Regions from separate parts of the Streptomyces sp. NBC_00212 genome, predicted to be linked through region 1. Evidence: riboswitches for the same ligand, from Rfam matches in the RefSeq annotation. Region 1 holds a riboswitch; the other holds the start of a gene.
What was found. A riboswitch is a leader RNA that binds a small molecule or an ion and turns the genes downstream of it on or off. The one in region 1 is predicted to bind cobalamin.
Positions count from the first base shown of each region.

Region 2: another riboswitch for cobalamin. It lies ahead of OHA17_RS28470 (HoxN/HupN/NixA family nickel/cobalt transporter); the one in region 1 lies ahead of OHA17_RS24975 (ABC transporter substrate-binding protein).

Region 1 covers NZ_CP108115.1:5,445,913-5,453,500, reverse strand. Annotated here, with positions in the region: gene OHA17_RS24985 (ABC transporter ATP-binding protein) at 1-242, opposite strand, end outside; gene OHA17_RS24980 (FecCD family ABC transporter permease) at 239-1,267, opposite strand; gene OHA17_RS24975 (ABC transporter substrate-binding protein) at 1,273-2,253, opposite strand; cobalamin riboswitch at 2,291-2,424, opposite strand; gene OHA17_RS24970 (Mov34/MPN/PAD-1 family protein) at 2,474-2,896, opposite strand; gene OHA17_RS24965 (amino acid permease) at 2,982-4,451, opposite strand; gene OHA17_RS24960 (DUF2017 domain-containing protein) at 4,771-5,352, opposite strand; gene clpS (ATP-dependent Clp protease adapter ClpS) at 5,352-5,657, opposite strand; gene OHA17_RS24950 (nicotinate phosphoribosyltransferase) at 5,930-7,258, shown strand; gene OHA17_RS24945 (isochorismatase family protein) at 7,399-7,588, shown strand, end outside.
Region 2 covers NZ_CP108115.1:6,238,374-6,245,961, forward strand. Annotated here, with positions in the region: gene glnII (glutamine synthetase) at 198-1,229, opposite strand; gene OHA17_RS28445 (ARPP-2 domain-containing protein) at 1,351-2,445, opposite strand; gene OHA17_RS28450 (hypothetical protein) at 2,442-3,863, opposite strand; gene OHA17_RS28455 (Gfo/Idh/MocA family protein) at 4,042-4,947, shown strand; gene OHA17_RS28460 (arsenate reductase family protein) at 4,959-5,318, opposite strand; gene OHA17_RS28465 (hypothetical protein) at 5,438-5,719, shown strand; cobalamin riboswitch at 5,870-6,068, shown strand; gene OHA17_RS28470 (HoxN/HupN/NixA family nickel/cobalt transporter) at 6,097-7,209, shown strand; gene OHA17_RS28475 (ABC transporter ATP-binding protein) at 7,261-7,588, opposite strand, start outside.

The DNA.
Region 1 (7,588 bases):
GCGATGCGGCGGGCGCGGGCCTTGACCGGCATCGCGTGCAGGTCGGCGCCGTCGAGCAGGACGCGGCCGGTGGTGGGGCGCAGGGTTCCGTAGACGCAGCGCAGCAGGGTCGTCTTGCCGCTGCCGTTGGGGCCGACCAGGGCGACGGTCTCGCCCTCGGCGGCGTCCAGGGTGATGCCACAGAGCAGTTCGCGGCCCTGGGGCGTGGTGTACGAGAGCGATTCGGTGCGCAGGGTCGTCATGCGGGGCTGCCTTCCGCGCCGGCCCTGCGGCCGCGCAGCATCCAGAGGAAGAACGGGCCGCCGGTGAGCGCGGTGAGCACGCCGACGGGGATGTCCTGCGGGGCGGCGACGGTGCGGGCCGCGAGGTCGGCCAGGACCAGGAAGGCGGCGCCGCCGAGGGCCGCGACCGGGAGCAGGGTGCGGTGGGCGGCGCCGACGGCCATGCGGGCGGCGTGCGGAACCATCAGGCCGACGAAGCCGATCGCTCCGCTGTACGCGACGAGGATGCCGGTGAGCAGGGAGGCCAGCACGAAGACGGCCGCGCGGAAGCGGCCGGTGTCGAGGCCGAGGACGGTGGCGCCCTCCTCGCCGACGAGCAGCAGGTCCAGGGGGCGGGCCAGGGCGATCAGGACGAGGGTGCCGACGCCGAGGGCGACGGCGGGCAGGGCGAGCATGTCCCAGCGGGCGCCGCCGAGTCCGCCGAGCGTCCAGTGCAGGACTTCGGCTACGTGTTCGGCGCTGGCCGAGGTCACCAGGATCAGGCTGGTCAGCGCGGACAGGACGTACGAGACGGCGACCCCGGCGAGGACCAGGCTGCCGCCCGTCATGGAACCGCCGCGCCTGGCCAGTGCGTACACGAGGACCAGGGCTGCGAGCGCCCCCGCGAAGGCGGCGGCGGGCAGCGCGACGGTGGTGGCCACCCCGGCCCCCACCCCGAGCACGATCACGGCGACGGCGCCGGCGGAGGCCCCGCTGGACACCCCGAGCAGGAAGGGGTCGGCGAGGGGGTTGCGCACGAGGGCCTGCAGTACGGTCCCGATGACGGCGAGCCCGGCCCCGGTGACGGCCCCGAGCACGACGCGGGGCAGCCGCACGTCGAGCACGATGGTCCGGTACGGGCCGGGCTCCGCCGAACCGGTGACGATCCCGAGCACTTGGTGGGCCGGTATCCGCACCGAGCCGAGCGCGAGCCCGGCGATGAAGCCGGCAGCCAGTACGGCTGTGAGCCCCCCGAGCACGAGGGGGTACCGCCAACGCGGGGTCACCCCGCTCACTCCCCCGCCCCCGGGCGGAGCTGCCCCGCCAGCTTCGCCACCGCGTCCGGTGCTCTGACCCCCGTCACCATGTCCGACAGCGGCAGGACCGCGAAGCGGTTGTTCTTGACGGCCGGGACGGACGCCAGCGCCGGGTCGTCGCGCAGGCGTTGCTTCTTGGCCGCCACGCTCGTGCCGCCGTAGTCCAGGATCAGGATCAGCTCCGGCCCGCGGGCCACCACGTTTTCCCAGCTCGCGTCGCCGAAGGACTTGTCCTTCAGGTCGTCCGCGAAGACGTTGCGGCCGCCCGCCCTCGTCACGATGTCGTTGCCGATGCCCTTGCCGCCCACCGTGAACGCCGTCTTGTCCCCGCTGTCGTAGACGAAGACCGAGACCGGCGCCCGCCCCTTCTGGGCCGCCGCCGTCCTCGCGTTCGTGGCCTCGGCCGACTTCACCCACGACTCCGCCCGCTCGGGCACCCCGAACGTCCGGCCGACCTCGCGGACCTCCTCGTACACCTCGTCCATCGTCGTCGAGGCGCCCTTGGGGCAGTTCTCCACGTTCAGGCGGGACTTGATGCCGCTCTTGGCGAGCGCCTCGCGGCCCCGGCCCTCGTTCGCGGCGAAGGCGGTTGCGTAGCCGCCGTACACGTAGTCGGGCGCGACCGACAGGAGCTTCTCGTACGAGGGGTACTCGGCGGCCAGGACCGGGACCGAGTGGTAGTCCGCCGCGTACTTCGGCAGCACCTTGTCGTCCAAGTAGGCGGTCCCGACAAGGGACTTGGCGAGGCCCAGCTCCAGCATCACCTCCGTGGCGTGCTGGTTCATCGTCACCGCCCGCTTCGGCGGCGCCGTGAACGTCGTCGTCACCCCGCAGTTGGTGACCGTGTACGGGAAGCCGGGGGCCGGGCCGCCCCGGGCCTCGGGCCGCGCCTGTGTCGTGCACGCGGCGAGCGGGAACAGCAGGGCGGCGGCCAGGGCCGCGCGGCGCCAGAGCATGACTGAGCTCCTCCAAGGGGATTTCCACGTCCCCTGTCGTCGGGAGAAGGCGGCAGGTCAGTTCCTGGCTTCCGGCGCCGCGGGGTGTCCACGGGGCCGGTCACAGTGGCGGGACCGTGCCGGATTCACACCGGCTTCCTGGGTCCTGCCGCCCGAATAATCAAGATTGCGTACAGATAGTACGTGTCGGTCCGTACGCGGCGGCGCGCGGCGGTACGCGTCAGTACGCCTCGACGACCTTCACGTCTTCTTCCGTGATCACGCCGTCCACGATCCGGTACGAGCGGAACTGGAACTCCCCCGCCCCGTCCGTGTCCGCCGTCGACACCAGGACGTAGTGCGCGCCCGGCTCGTTGGCGTACGTCACGTCCGTGCGGGACGGGTACGCCTCGGTCGCGGTGTGCGAGTGGTAGACGATCACCGGCTCCTCGTCGCGGTCGTCCATCTCGCGGTACAGCTTCAGGAGGTCCTGCGAGTCGAACTCGTAGAACGTGGGCGAGCGGGCCGCGTTCAGCATCGGGATGAAGCGCTCGGCGCGGCCGGTGCCCGCCGGGCCCGCGACCACACCGCACGCCTCGTCGGGGTGGTCGGCGCGGGCGTGCGCCACGAGCTGGTCGTGCAGGGCCTGGGTGATGGTCAGCATGTCGGCAAGGATAAGCAGACAGGCCGTCCCGTATCGAGGTGCGATACGAGACGGCCCGCATGGTGAGAACCTGCTGGTCAGCGGATCAGCTGCGCTTGGCGAAGGCCTTGTTCTCGGGGTTCTTGGCCTTCAGGACGAGGTAGGAGACGCCCAGGATCAGGGCCCACAGCGGCGCGCAGTACAGCGAGACGCGGGAGTCCTTGTCGATGCCCATCATCACGATGACCATGAAGATGAAGAGCAGCGCGAACCAGCTGGTGTACGGGGCGCCGGGGGCGCGGAAGCTGGACTGCGGCAGGGCTCCGGCGTCCGACTGGCGGCGGTAGCGGATCTGGCAGACCAGGATCATGATCCAGGCCCACATGCCGGAGATGGTGGCGAAGGAGACCACGTAGTCGAAGGCCTTGCCGGGCGCCACGTAGTTGATCCACACGCCGACCAGCATGAGCGCCGCGGAGACCGTGGTGCCGATCAGCGGGGTGCCGCTCTTGGTCAGCTTGGTGAAGGCCTTCGGGCCCTGGCCGTTGAGCGCGAGGTCGCGCAGCATGCGGCCGGTGGAGTACATGCCCGAGTTGCAGGAGGAGAGCGCGGCGGTCAGCACGACGAAGTTGACGATCCCGGCGCCGATGCCGAGGCCCATCTTCTGGAAGGCGGCGACGAAGGGGCTGACGCCCGGCTGGAACTCGTGCCACGGGACGACCGAGAGGATCATGATCAGGGCGCCGATGTAGAAGACGGCGATGCGCCACGGCACGGTGTTGATGGCCTTGGGCAGGGTCTTCTCGGGGTCCTTGGACTCGCCCGCGGTCACACCGACCAGCTCGACGGCGAGGAAGGCGAACATCACGATCTGCAGGGTCATCAGCGTGCCGCCGATGCCCTTGGGGAAGAACCCGCCGTCGTTCCACAGGTTGGCGACGGTGGCGGTGTCCGCGGCGTCCGAGAAGCCGACGGTGAGGATGCCGGCGCAGATCAGGATCATGCCGACGATCGCGGTGACCTTGACCATGGAGAACCAGAACTCCAGCTCACCGAAGAGCTTCACGGAGATGAGGTTCACGGCGTACAGGATGAGCGTGAAGATCAGCGCGTAGGCCCATTGCGGGATGCTGCCATGGGTCCAGAAGGACATGTACTGGGCGGCCGCGGTCACCTCGGTGATGCCGGTGACGACCCAGAAGAGCCAGTACGTCCAGCCGGTGACGAAGCCCCAGAACGGGCCGACGAACTCCCGGGCGTACTCCGAGAAGGAGCCCGACACCGGGCGGTACATGAGCAGCTCGCCGAGGGCGCGCATGATGAAGAAGATGACCAGGCCCGCGATGGCATAGGCCAGGATGAGGCTGGGGCCGGCCTTCGAGATGGCCTTGCCCGCGCCGAGGAACAGGCCGGTGCCGATGGCACCGCCGATCGCGATCATCTGGATCTGCCGGGCCCCGAGGCCCCGCTGGTATCCCTCGCCCGCGACTTCGCTCGGTCCGTTGACGCTGTCGGTCCCCGCGGCCTCATTGCCGGCAGGACGGTCGTCGTGCTTGTCGACCTGCGCTGAGGTCATGGTGGTGCGCCTTTCTCCATGCCGACCCGCGCGCTTCGGTCACGAAGCGACGGATCAGGTCCTGATCCCCCCGGATGTGGATGGAGTGCCACCGGCGGTCAGCCGGCCGAAGCGCCCCCGGGTACATGGGTGGCGTCCCCGGGTGGTCGTGAAGATTTATCACGGCCTTATGGGTGATCCCTATCGGCCACTGTGTTGCACACCACAGGAAGAAGCGGACAAAGATCCCGCAATACGACAAAGGAGGTCGATGTGGTGACAGGATCGTTATACGGATTTGAGCGTCCGCTGAGCGAACAGTCATCTTCCGGTCGATCGGTCAGGGCATGAGCGTTTCGATGAGTGTTTCCTGCAGCACACCCAGCCACAAATAGGCCATCACCATCGGCTTGCGCGGGTCGTCGTCCGGCAGTCGGTACAGCTCGCCGCTCTCGTCCTCGTCGGTGATCTCCAGGCGGGTGCCGATGGTCAGGCGCAGGTCGTTGAGCGCGCCGAGCCAGTGCTGGGAGTCCTCGGCGGTCAGCTTGAGGACGGCTCCGCCGTCGCCCTTCGGGCTCAGCGCGTCGAGGCCGTGCACGACCGCGAGGGCGTCGGTGCGCTTGCGCGCGCGCAGGTCGTTCTCGGTGAAGCGCCTGAACTCGGCTGATTTGGCGCGCAGTTCATCGCTCTCCTCGCTCGCGTACGCCTCGGGGAAGAGGCGGGCGAGCGCGGGGTCGGCGGGCGGCTCGCTCGGGCCCTCGGCGAACAGGGCGGCCAGCGGGTCCGCGTCCTCGGCCGGTTCGCCGCCGGGCCCGAAGAGTTCGAGCAGCTGGACGGCGAGCGAGCGCAGGATGGCGATCTCGACCTCGTCGAGCGCGACGGCGGCGCCGCCGCGGGGCAGGGCCTCGAAGTGCCCGGCCATCAGCCGCGGTCCTGGGTGAGCGTCGCCCAGAGCCCGTAGCCGTGCATCGCCTGCACGTCCCGCTCCATCTCCTCGCGGCTGCCGCTGGAGACCACGGCCCGTCCCTTGTGGTGCACGTCGAGCATCAGCTTGTGGGCCTTGTCCTTCGAGTAGCCGAAGTAGGACTGGAAGACGTACTGCACGTAGCTCATCAGGTTGACGGGGTCGTTGTGCACGAGCGTCACCCAGGGCACGTCGGGTTCGGCGACGGGCCGGCTCGACTCCGCCGACTCGGGGCGTTCGATCTCTACGGGGGCAACACTCACGACTCTGGGCGACCTTCGTCTCTTCTGCCGGGGGTCCGGGGGCCGACCCCCGGGAATCACAGCCTGCCGGGGGTCCGGGGCGCCCCGGACATCACAGCCACGGCCTCCATGCTGCCACCCGGAACGGGTCATCGCACAAACGGGCCCCTAGAAATCGTCAGAGTGACGAGTATTCGGGGTAGCATCCCCCACATGCCCCCCTCTTTCGGGGGCGATCCCCAAACCCCGGCCGGCGTGTGCCCGGCCCGGACGAAAGTGCGAGGTGGCTCGCTGTGAATGCCCCGGACCTCGGGCTGCCGGTGGACGTGCCGTCGACCGCGCTCTTCACCGACCAGTACGAGTTCACGATGCTCCAGGCCGCGCTGAAGGCCGGCACGGCCGGGCGGCGCTCGGTCTTCGAGGTCTTCACCCGCCGCCTTCCCGAGGGCCGCCGGTACGGCGTGGTCGGCGGCACCGGGCGCGTCCTGGACGCCGTCGAGAACTTCCGCTTCGACGCGGGCGTGCTCGGCTTCCTGCGCGAGAACAGGATCGTCGACGAGCCCACCCTGCACTGGCTCTCCTCGTACCGCTTCAGCGGTGACATCTGGGGCTACCCCGAGGGCGAGGTCTACTTCCCGGGCTCGCCGGTCCTGCGCGTCGAGGGCTCCTTCGCCGAGTGCGTGCTGCTCGAAACCGTGATCCTGTCGATCCTCAACCACGACTCGGCGATCGCGGCGGCGGCCTCGCGGATGTCGGCCGCGGCCGGCGGGCGCCCGCTCATCGAGATGGGCGCGCGCCGCACCCACGAGCTGTCCGCGGTGGCCTCCTCGCGGGCCGCCTACGTCGGCGGCTTCAGCTCCACCTCGGACCTCGCGGCCGGCTTCCGCTACGGCATCCCGACCGTCGGCACCAGCGCGCACGCCTTCACCCTGCTCCACGACAGCGAGCGGGACGCCTTCCGGGCCCAGGTCGACTCGCTCGGCCGCGGCACGACCCTGCTGGTCGACACGTACGACGTCGCCGAGGCGGTGCGCACCGCCGTCGAGATCGCCGGGCCCGAGCTCGGCGCGGTCCGCATCGACTCGGGCGACCTGCTCCTGGTCGCCCACCGGGTGCGCCAGCAGCTCGACGAGCTCGGCGCGACCGACACCAAGATCGTGGTCACCTCCGACCTCGACGAGTACGCCATCGCCTCGCTCGCCGCGGCCCCGGTGGACGCGTACGGCGTGGGCACCCAGCTGGTCACCGGCTCCGGGCACCCGACCTGCTCGATGGTCTACAAGCTGGTCGCCCGCGCCCAGTCCGCCGACCCGAAGGCCCCGCTGGTCCCCGTCGCCAAGAAGTCGCTCGGCGCCAAGACCTCGATCGGCGGCCGCAAGTGGGCCGCGCGCCGCTCGGACGCGTACGGGATCGCCGAGGCCGAGGTCATCGGCACCGGTGCGGTACCGACCGCGCTCGCCGACCGCCAGCTCCTGGTCGAGCTGGTCAAGGGCGGCTCGGTGGTGGCCCGCGAGCCGCTGGACAGCGCCCGTGAGCGGCACATCGACGCGCTGGCCGCCCTGCCGATGTCGGCGAGCCAGCTGTCGCGCGGCGAGCCGGTCATCCCGACCGAGTACGTCTGAGCCGCAACTCCGAGCCCGACGGCTCCCGCGCGCGGCAGGGTTTCCGCCCCCGTTTGCCCCCTGCCGCGCGCCGAACGAAGTCTCTACGCTCAAGGAACAGCCCGCAGACCCCCGGGCCCGCAGACCGAAGGACAGCCGACATGCACCGCGCCTTGATCGTCGTGGACGTCCAGAACGACTTCTGCGAGGGCGGCTCCCTCGCGGTCGCGGGCGGCTCGGACGTCGCCGCCGCGATCACCGATCTGGTGGGCCAGGCGGCCGGGTCCGCCTACCGCCACGTGGTGGCGACCCGCGACCACCACATCGACCCGGGCGCGCACTTCTCGGACG
Region 2 (7,588 bases), 790 kb from region 1:
GCTGCGACCTGTCACGGGGTTCTGGATGCTGGCCATGTCCCCATTCAACCAGACGATCCGCCCGGTGCAGCAGCCCCTCCCACGGACTGATACGGATCCTTGGCGGAGCGTGACCGGAATCCACCCCTCCACGGCGGAACCCCGAAGGGCGCCCGCCGCACCAGCGGCAGACGCCCTTCAGAACCGGGGTGGACGGCTCAGACCTGGCCGGCCTTCTCCAGGCCGGTGCAGCAGGTGTCGACGATGAGGCGGGTCACCACGTACGGGTCGACGTTGGCGTTGGGGCGGCGGTCCTCGATGTAGCCCTTCTGGTCCACCTCGACCTGCCACGGGATGCGCACCGAGGCGCCGCGGTCGGAGACGCCGTACTTGTACTGGTCCCACGGGGCGGTCTCGTGCAGGCCGGTCAGGCGGTCGTCGATGCCGGCGCCGTAGTTCTTGACGTGGTCCATGGGCTTGGAGCCCTCGCCGAGCGCCTCGCACGCGGTGATGATCGCGTCGTAGCCCTCGCGCATGGCCTTCGTCGAGAAGTTGGTGTGCGCGCCCGCGCCGTTCCAGTCGCCCTTGACCGGCTTGGGGTCGAGGGTGGCGGAGACGTTGAAGTCCTCGGCGGTGCGGTAGAGCAGCCAGCGGGCGATCCACAGCTGGTCGGAGACCTCCAGCGGGGCGAGCGGGCCGACCTGGAACTCCCACTGTCCTGGCATCACTTCGGCGTTGATGCCGGAGATGCCGAGGCCCGCGGCGAGGCAGTGGTCGAGGTGCTTCTCGACGATTTCGCGGCCGAAGATCTCGTCCGCGCCGACGCCGCAGTAGTAGCCGCCCTGCGCGGCCGGGAAGCCGCCGACGGGGAAGCCGAGCGGGCGGTCGCCGTCGAAGAAGGTGTACTCCTGCTCGATGCCGAAGATCGGCTCCTGCCCCGCGAACCGCTCGGCGAGCGGACGCAGCAGGGCACGCGTGTTGGACTCGTGCGGGGTGCCGTCGATGTTCAGGACCTCGCACAGCACGAGGACGTTCTCGCCGCCGCGGATCGGGTCCGGGCAGGAGAAGACCGGCTTCAGGACGCGGTCCGAGGCGTGGCCCTCGGCCTGGTTGGTGCTGGACCCGTCGAAGCCCCAGATGGGCAGCTCGGCGACGGCGACGGGCGAACCGGCCATGATCTTCGTCTTGGAACGGAGCTTGGCGGTCGGCTCGGTGCCGTCGATCCAGATGTACTCGGCCTTGTACGTCACGGAAGCCATCCTTTGCGGGAGCTGCGGGGTGCCTGCGCGCTGCCACGCTGCGGCGTTGCTGTCTGCCCGGCAGCCTCACACCCCGGCATTTCCCGTCCGTTGCCCGTTTGTGAACCCGGTGTTACCTGGGGTGCCGCAGCAGTGCCGCGAAGCCCGCATTGCGGATCCGCCTCGTCAGTTCCTCCGGTACGGTGCCCAGCGCCTCGGCGGTTCGTACCGGGTCCCAGTCGTGGGCGGCCAGGCTCTGGAGCAGATGACCGCGCCGCACCTGGTTCTCGGAGAGCCGGAACGTCTTCAGATACGCCACCCTGCCCTTGCGGTCGGTGATCGCCTCGCCGATGTGCTGGGCGGCGCCGCCCCGGTGGAACGGCGGCAGGAAGCGCCACAGGTCGAAGCCGCCCATCCGGTACACCCGGCTGAAGGCGTACGAGGTGTCGTACAGCTCGGCGGCCATGACCGTGTCGTGCGCCTCGCGCCAGGCCCGCTCCTGAGCGCGGGCCGCCGCGCGCAGGTCCGCGAGGGTGCGCACGTGCCGTTCGTCGACGCGGGCGGTGAACTCGGCGACCGGGCGCCCGTACTGCGCGTACTGGTGGATCAGCTCGCCGAACAGGTCCTGGAGCAGGGTGGCGTGCAGCGCCCGGTAGTCGTCCGGGTGCGGCACCGCGAAGGCGGCACCGAGCGCGTCCGCCGCGTACACGAGGACACCGCACTGGCCCGGGTGGATCTCGAACACCCGCAGTGCGTCGGCGAGCTGGGGCACGTCCGCGCCGAGGTAGGCGCTCTCCACGCGCGGCGAGAGCCCGCCGCGCAGCGCCTGGCGCGACCAGGTGTCCCACTGCACGCAGGGGCCGCCGAAGTGCAGCGCCAGATAGCCCTCAAGGGCCAGGTGCAGCGGCAGGAAGCGCAGCCGGTCGCCGGGCCGCCGCTTCGCCATCCGGTGCAGCGGCAGCCGGCTCGCCGGCGCGTCGCCCAGCGCCGTGCCGTACGCGGCCGAAGGGCCCTCGCCCGACCAGTCGGCCACGAAGCCGTGCGGGATGTAGGAGGTGTAGCGGGTGGTGTCGTTCAGGCGCACGTCCGCGCCCACCGGGTCCCGGTACACCTCCCGGCTCAGCCGCAGCCCCGCCACCGGCTCCGCGCGCAGCAACGGCACGAGCCGGATGCCGCCCCACACCTGGGCGGGCCCGGCGCTGAGCCCGGTCAGATCGAGCGAGGTCATCGGCTGCCCCCGGTGAAGTCGGCCGTGCGGCGGTCCAGATACGTGTACAGCTCGGCCAGGCCTGTGCGTCCCTCGGCGAACTCGGCGATCTCCACCAGGGCGGGCAGGTCCTCGGCGTCGCGGATGCCGGCCGTGGGCACCGAGGGGGCGAGGCGGCGCACGTCGAAGCCGTCCGCGTCGTATACGGGGTTCACGTGGACGACACGGGTGCGGCGGTCCGGGGCGAGCCGGGTGCGCCACACCCGCAGCACCTCGCCCGCCAGGCCCGGCGGCGCGTTGTCCCAGCCGTCGGAGACGATCACGAGCCGCTCGGGGGAGTCGTCGAGCGCGTCCAGGACGCACGAGCCGAGCGGGGTCGCGCCGGACGGCCGGACCAGCAGCGGATCCGTGCCGCCCGAGGTCCACCGGCCGCGGTACGCCCCCGCACCGGCCAGCGCGGCCAGGAGGAAGTGGCAGGCCAGGGCCACCGCGAGCGGGCGGCGCCGCTTCTCGCCGGAGCCGCCGGAGGAGTAGCTGTCGTCGAGCACCGCCGAGACGCGGCCCCAGCTGCCCGCGTGCGGCCCGGCCGCGCGCAGCGCCGAGGCCCGCAGCGCGCCCGTCAGCTCGGCCCGGCGCCGCGCCCGCTCGTCGAGGCCGAGCGAGAGGACGTACAGCGCGAGCCGGGTCAGCGGCATGGTGGCCAGGTCGGCGGGCGCGGCCCCGGCCCGCGACTGGATGCGCAGCCGCTCCAGGCGGGTGGTGCGGGGCGCGATCCGCTCCAGGAACACCTCGCGCGGCACCCCGTGCCGGGCCGCGAACCCCTCGGCCACGGTGAACGGCAGCTCGTACAGGGCGGCCTGCTCGTAGTGCGCGCGGCGGTGGGCGTCGAGCAGGGGGTGCTCGTAGCGGGGCCGGCGGCCGGGCCGGAACAGGAAATCCCCCAACTCCCCACCACCGTAAGGGAGATGGGCGTGCCGGGCCGCGGACTTCAGGCCGCCGCGGTACTTCACCGCGTCGAACGCCGGGTCAGGGCGGGCCGCGAGCCAGTCGCGGAAGATGGCGCGGGTGCGCCGGTTGTTGACCTTCGCCGCCCGCAGCGCGCGCAGCAGCCGGTACACCCGCTGCGGCGGGAGCACCGCGAGCCGGGCCGCGATCAGCTGCCCCTCGGTGCGCTTCTCCTCGGCGCTCGCCTCGCCCGCGCTCTCCAGGAGGTGGCGCACGATCAGCGCCGCGTTGTGGTCGTTGATGTCCAGGGCGAGCACCGCGGCGTACACCCTGCGGTAGTTGACCCGCACGTACGCGTGGAGGAAGTCGAGCGAGAGCCGCTGCTCGGCCGCGCCCGAGCGGAATTCGCGCTGCCCGGTGGCGGTGACGGCGGCATTGACGAAGAGCAGTACGTCCTCGGCCGCCACGAGGTCGGCGTAGCTCTCCTGAGCCATGGAGGTCCCCCGTGCGTGAAGTGGAAGCCGGCCGGGGAATGGGGGCGCGAGCAGCGAAATGTTTGCTGTAGAGGCAAGTCCCGGAAGTCGCGCCGGAGTCCCGCGGCCGGCCCCGGAAACGTAACATTCCACCCCCCTCGCCCCGCCACCGGAATTCGTGCCCGGCAGACTGACCCCCATGAACCAGACCGCCGGCACCACCCGCATCGGCCTCCTCGGCACCGGCCCCTGGGCCGTCGCCACGCACGCCCCGGCGCTCGCCGCGCACCCCGGCGTCGACTTCGTAGGTGTGTGGGGGCGGCGGCCCGAGGCAGCGGCCGCGCTCGCGGAGCAGCACGGGGTCGCGGTGTACGAGGACGCCGACGCGCTGTTCGCGGACTGCGACGCCGTCGCCTTCGCGCTGCCGCCGGACGTCCAGGCGCCGCTGGCGATGCGGGCCGCCGGGGCGGGCTGCCACCTGCTCCTGGACAAGCCGGTCGCGACGAGCGTGGCGGGCGCCCGCGAGCTGGCCGACGCGGCCGAGCGAGCCCGGGTCGCCTCCGTCGTCTTCTTCACGCTGCGGTTCGCGAAGGAGACCGCCGCGTGGCTGGCCCAACAGGCCGCCGTGGACGGCTGGTTCAGCGGCCGCGCCCAGTGGTACGGGTCGCTGTTCACTCCGGGCGCCGAGCGCGGCCCGTACGCCGCCTCGCCCTGGCGGGGTGAGAAGGGCGCGCTCTGGGACGTCGGCCCGCACGCGCTCGCCGTGCTGACCCGGGTGCTCGGCGAGGTGACCGCGCTGACGGCCGCACCCGGCCCCGGCGACACCGCCCACCTGATCCTGCGTCACGCCTCGGGCGCCTCCAGCACCGCCGACCTGAGCTTCACGGCGCCCCCGGCGGCCGCGGGCGTCGAGGTCTCGGTGCTGGGTGAGGCGGGCCGGGCGGTCATGCCGGGGTGGGGCGGCGCGCTTGACGCGTTCGGCGCGGCGCTTGACGCGCTCCTCGAAGCGGCCCGCACTGGGGTGCCACACCCTTGCGACGTACGGTTCGGGGCGCGGGTGACCGAGCTCCTGGCGGACGCCGAGGCCCAGCTGGACCGGGGTTAGCCCGACCCGCGTTACCGCGACAGAGCGTCGCGCACGGCCTCGTCGGTCCGGGCCACCAGCGCCGTCCCGTCGTCCGCCGTGATGATCGGCCGCTGGATCAGCTTGGGGTGCTCGGCGAGCGCGGAAACCCAGCGCTCGCGGGAGTCCGCGTCACGCGGCCAGTCCTTGACGCCGAGCTCCTTCGCGGCGGCCTCCTGCGTGCGCGTGATGTCCCACGGTTCGAGGCCGAGCCGGTCGAGCACGGCCCGGATCTCGTCGGGCGAGGGCACGTCTTCGAGGTAGCGGCGCACCGTGTACTCGGCGCCCTCCGCGTCCAGCAGGTCCACCGCGCTGCGGCACTTCGAACAGGCCGGGTTGATCCAGATCTCCATGGCCGCCAGGCTACCCGCGATCCGCCCCCCAAAGCCCGGCTGGCCAGGGCCGATTGTCAGTGCCTCCCAGTAAAATTGAGTCAGTAAGTGAGGGTTCCCGACTGCCCAGGAGGATGCCCATGACCGCTGCCGTACTCACCTCGCACGCCCCGAAACAGTTGTCCCTCAAGCCTCTTCACAAGGTGCCGCTGCCCGCCGGGCGTCCGCGCGTGTGGTACGAGTCCCACAACCGGCGTCTGAAGGCCATGCGCCTGGCCATCGCCCTGCTCGACACGGGGGTGTACCGGCCGGAGCAGGCGCCCGACCGCAAGATACGCACCGTGGCCGCGCTCATCGGAGTGCGCCCGCCGTCGGAGACGACCTGCCGGATGGTGCGCGCGCTGATCTACGACGGGCGCTGAGCCCCGCACCACGGCCCGGGTCATGCCCCCGCGATGCCGGGAGACGTGACCCGGGTCCGCCCCGGGGCGTCCGGTGGGCCGAGCCCCCGTGCCCCGTGTGATCTTCGATACCCGCACGGGGGTGCGGTTGGGCAGGCAACTCCCCAGCGTCTAGGGTGACGGCGCCGTGGTGTTCGGGAATTCCGGTGCGAAACCGGAGCGGCCCTCGCCACTGTGATCGGGTTCCCCGGGTTCCGGGGAGCCGCCGTCCCCTCGCGACGCCACTGGCCAGGATCCACCTGCCCGGGAAGGCCGGGACCAAGGCACCCGCCCGTCAGCCAGGAGACCGGCCGCGGCATCTCACGAAGTGATCCACGAGGTGCTGGAGCGTGACCCGCATGACCCTGCCCGTTCGCACGTCCCCCGAGACGGGCGCCCCCGCCGCGCCGTCCTTCCACTGGCGGCGCGAGGACACCGTCCGCACCGCCGTCCTGCTCGCGGTGATAGCCGCCCTCCATGTCGTCGCCTTCGGCGTCCTGTTCCTGCTCGTGGCCCCCGAGCACTACGCGGTCGGCACCAAGACGTACGGCATAGGCCTCGGCATCACCGCGTACACCCTCGGCATGCGGCACGCCTTCGACGCCGACCACATCGCGGCCATCGACAACACCACCCGCAAGCTGATGGCCGACGGCAAGCGGCCGGTGTCCGTGGGCTTCTGGTTCGCGCTCGGCCACTCCAGCGTGGTCGTGGTCCTCACGGCGCTGGTGGCGGGCGGTGCCCAGCTCGCGGGCACGCTGATGAACGAGGACTCCACCACCCACCAGGTGATGGGCGTGGTAGGAACGACGGCCTCCGGTTCCTTCCTCTATCTCATTGCGGCGCTCAACCTGGTCGCCCTGTTCGGCATCCTGAAGGTGTTCCGGGCAATGCGCGCGGGTGCGTACGACGAGAAGGAGCTCGAAGCGCACCTGGACTCGCGGGGCTTCATGAACCGCATCCTGGGCCGCTTCACCAAGTCCATCTCGCGGCCCGGCCAGATGTTCCCGCTCGGCTTCCTCTTCGGCCTCGGCTTCGACACCGCGACCGAGGTCACCCTGATGGTGATGGCCGGCACGGGCGCCGCCGCCGGACTGCCCTGGTACGCGATCCTGTGCCTGCCGCTGCTGTTCGCCGCCGGGATGAGCCTGTTCGACACCCTCGACGGCACGTTCATGAACTTCGCCTATCAGTGGGCCTTCTCGAACCCGGTCCGCAAGGTCTACTACAACCTCACCATCACCGGCCTGTCGATCGCGGTGGCCTTCTTCATCGGCACCATCGAGCTGGTCGGCGTCCTGCACGAGAAGCTCGACCTCACCGACCCGGTCAGCGGCTGGATCGCCGGCCTCGACCTGGACAACGTCGGCTTCGTCATCGTCGGCCTGTTCGTGGTGGTGTGGGCGGCCGCGCTGGCGTACTGGCGGCTGGGCAAGGTCGAGCAGAAATGGGCGGCGGGCTCGGGCGCGTGAGGGGCTGCCCTTGTGCGCACCCCCGTGCGGCCCCCGCCCGAGAGGGCCCGTTCACGCACCCTCCCGCGGCCCCGGCACTCCTGCCCGGTCGTTCTGCAGCGTCCACAACTCCCTGAACAGGCCTTCTGCGGCGACGAGTTGGTCGAAGGTGCCCTCCTGGATGACCCGGCCCCGGTCGAGGACGACGATGCGGTCCGCGACCGCGACGTTCGCGAGGCGGTGGGTCACCAGGACCACCGCCCGGTCGCGGGCGACCGTCCGCAGGCCGGTGAAGATGCGGTGCTCGGCGCGCTCGTCGAGCGCGCTCGTCGGCTCGTCCATCACCAGCAGTCCGGCCGGACGGTGGAAGGCCCGCGCGATCGCGATCCGCTGCCACTGC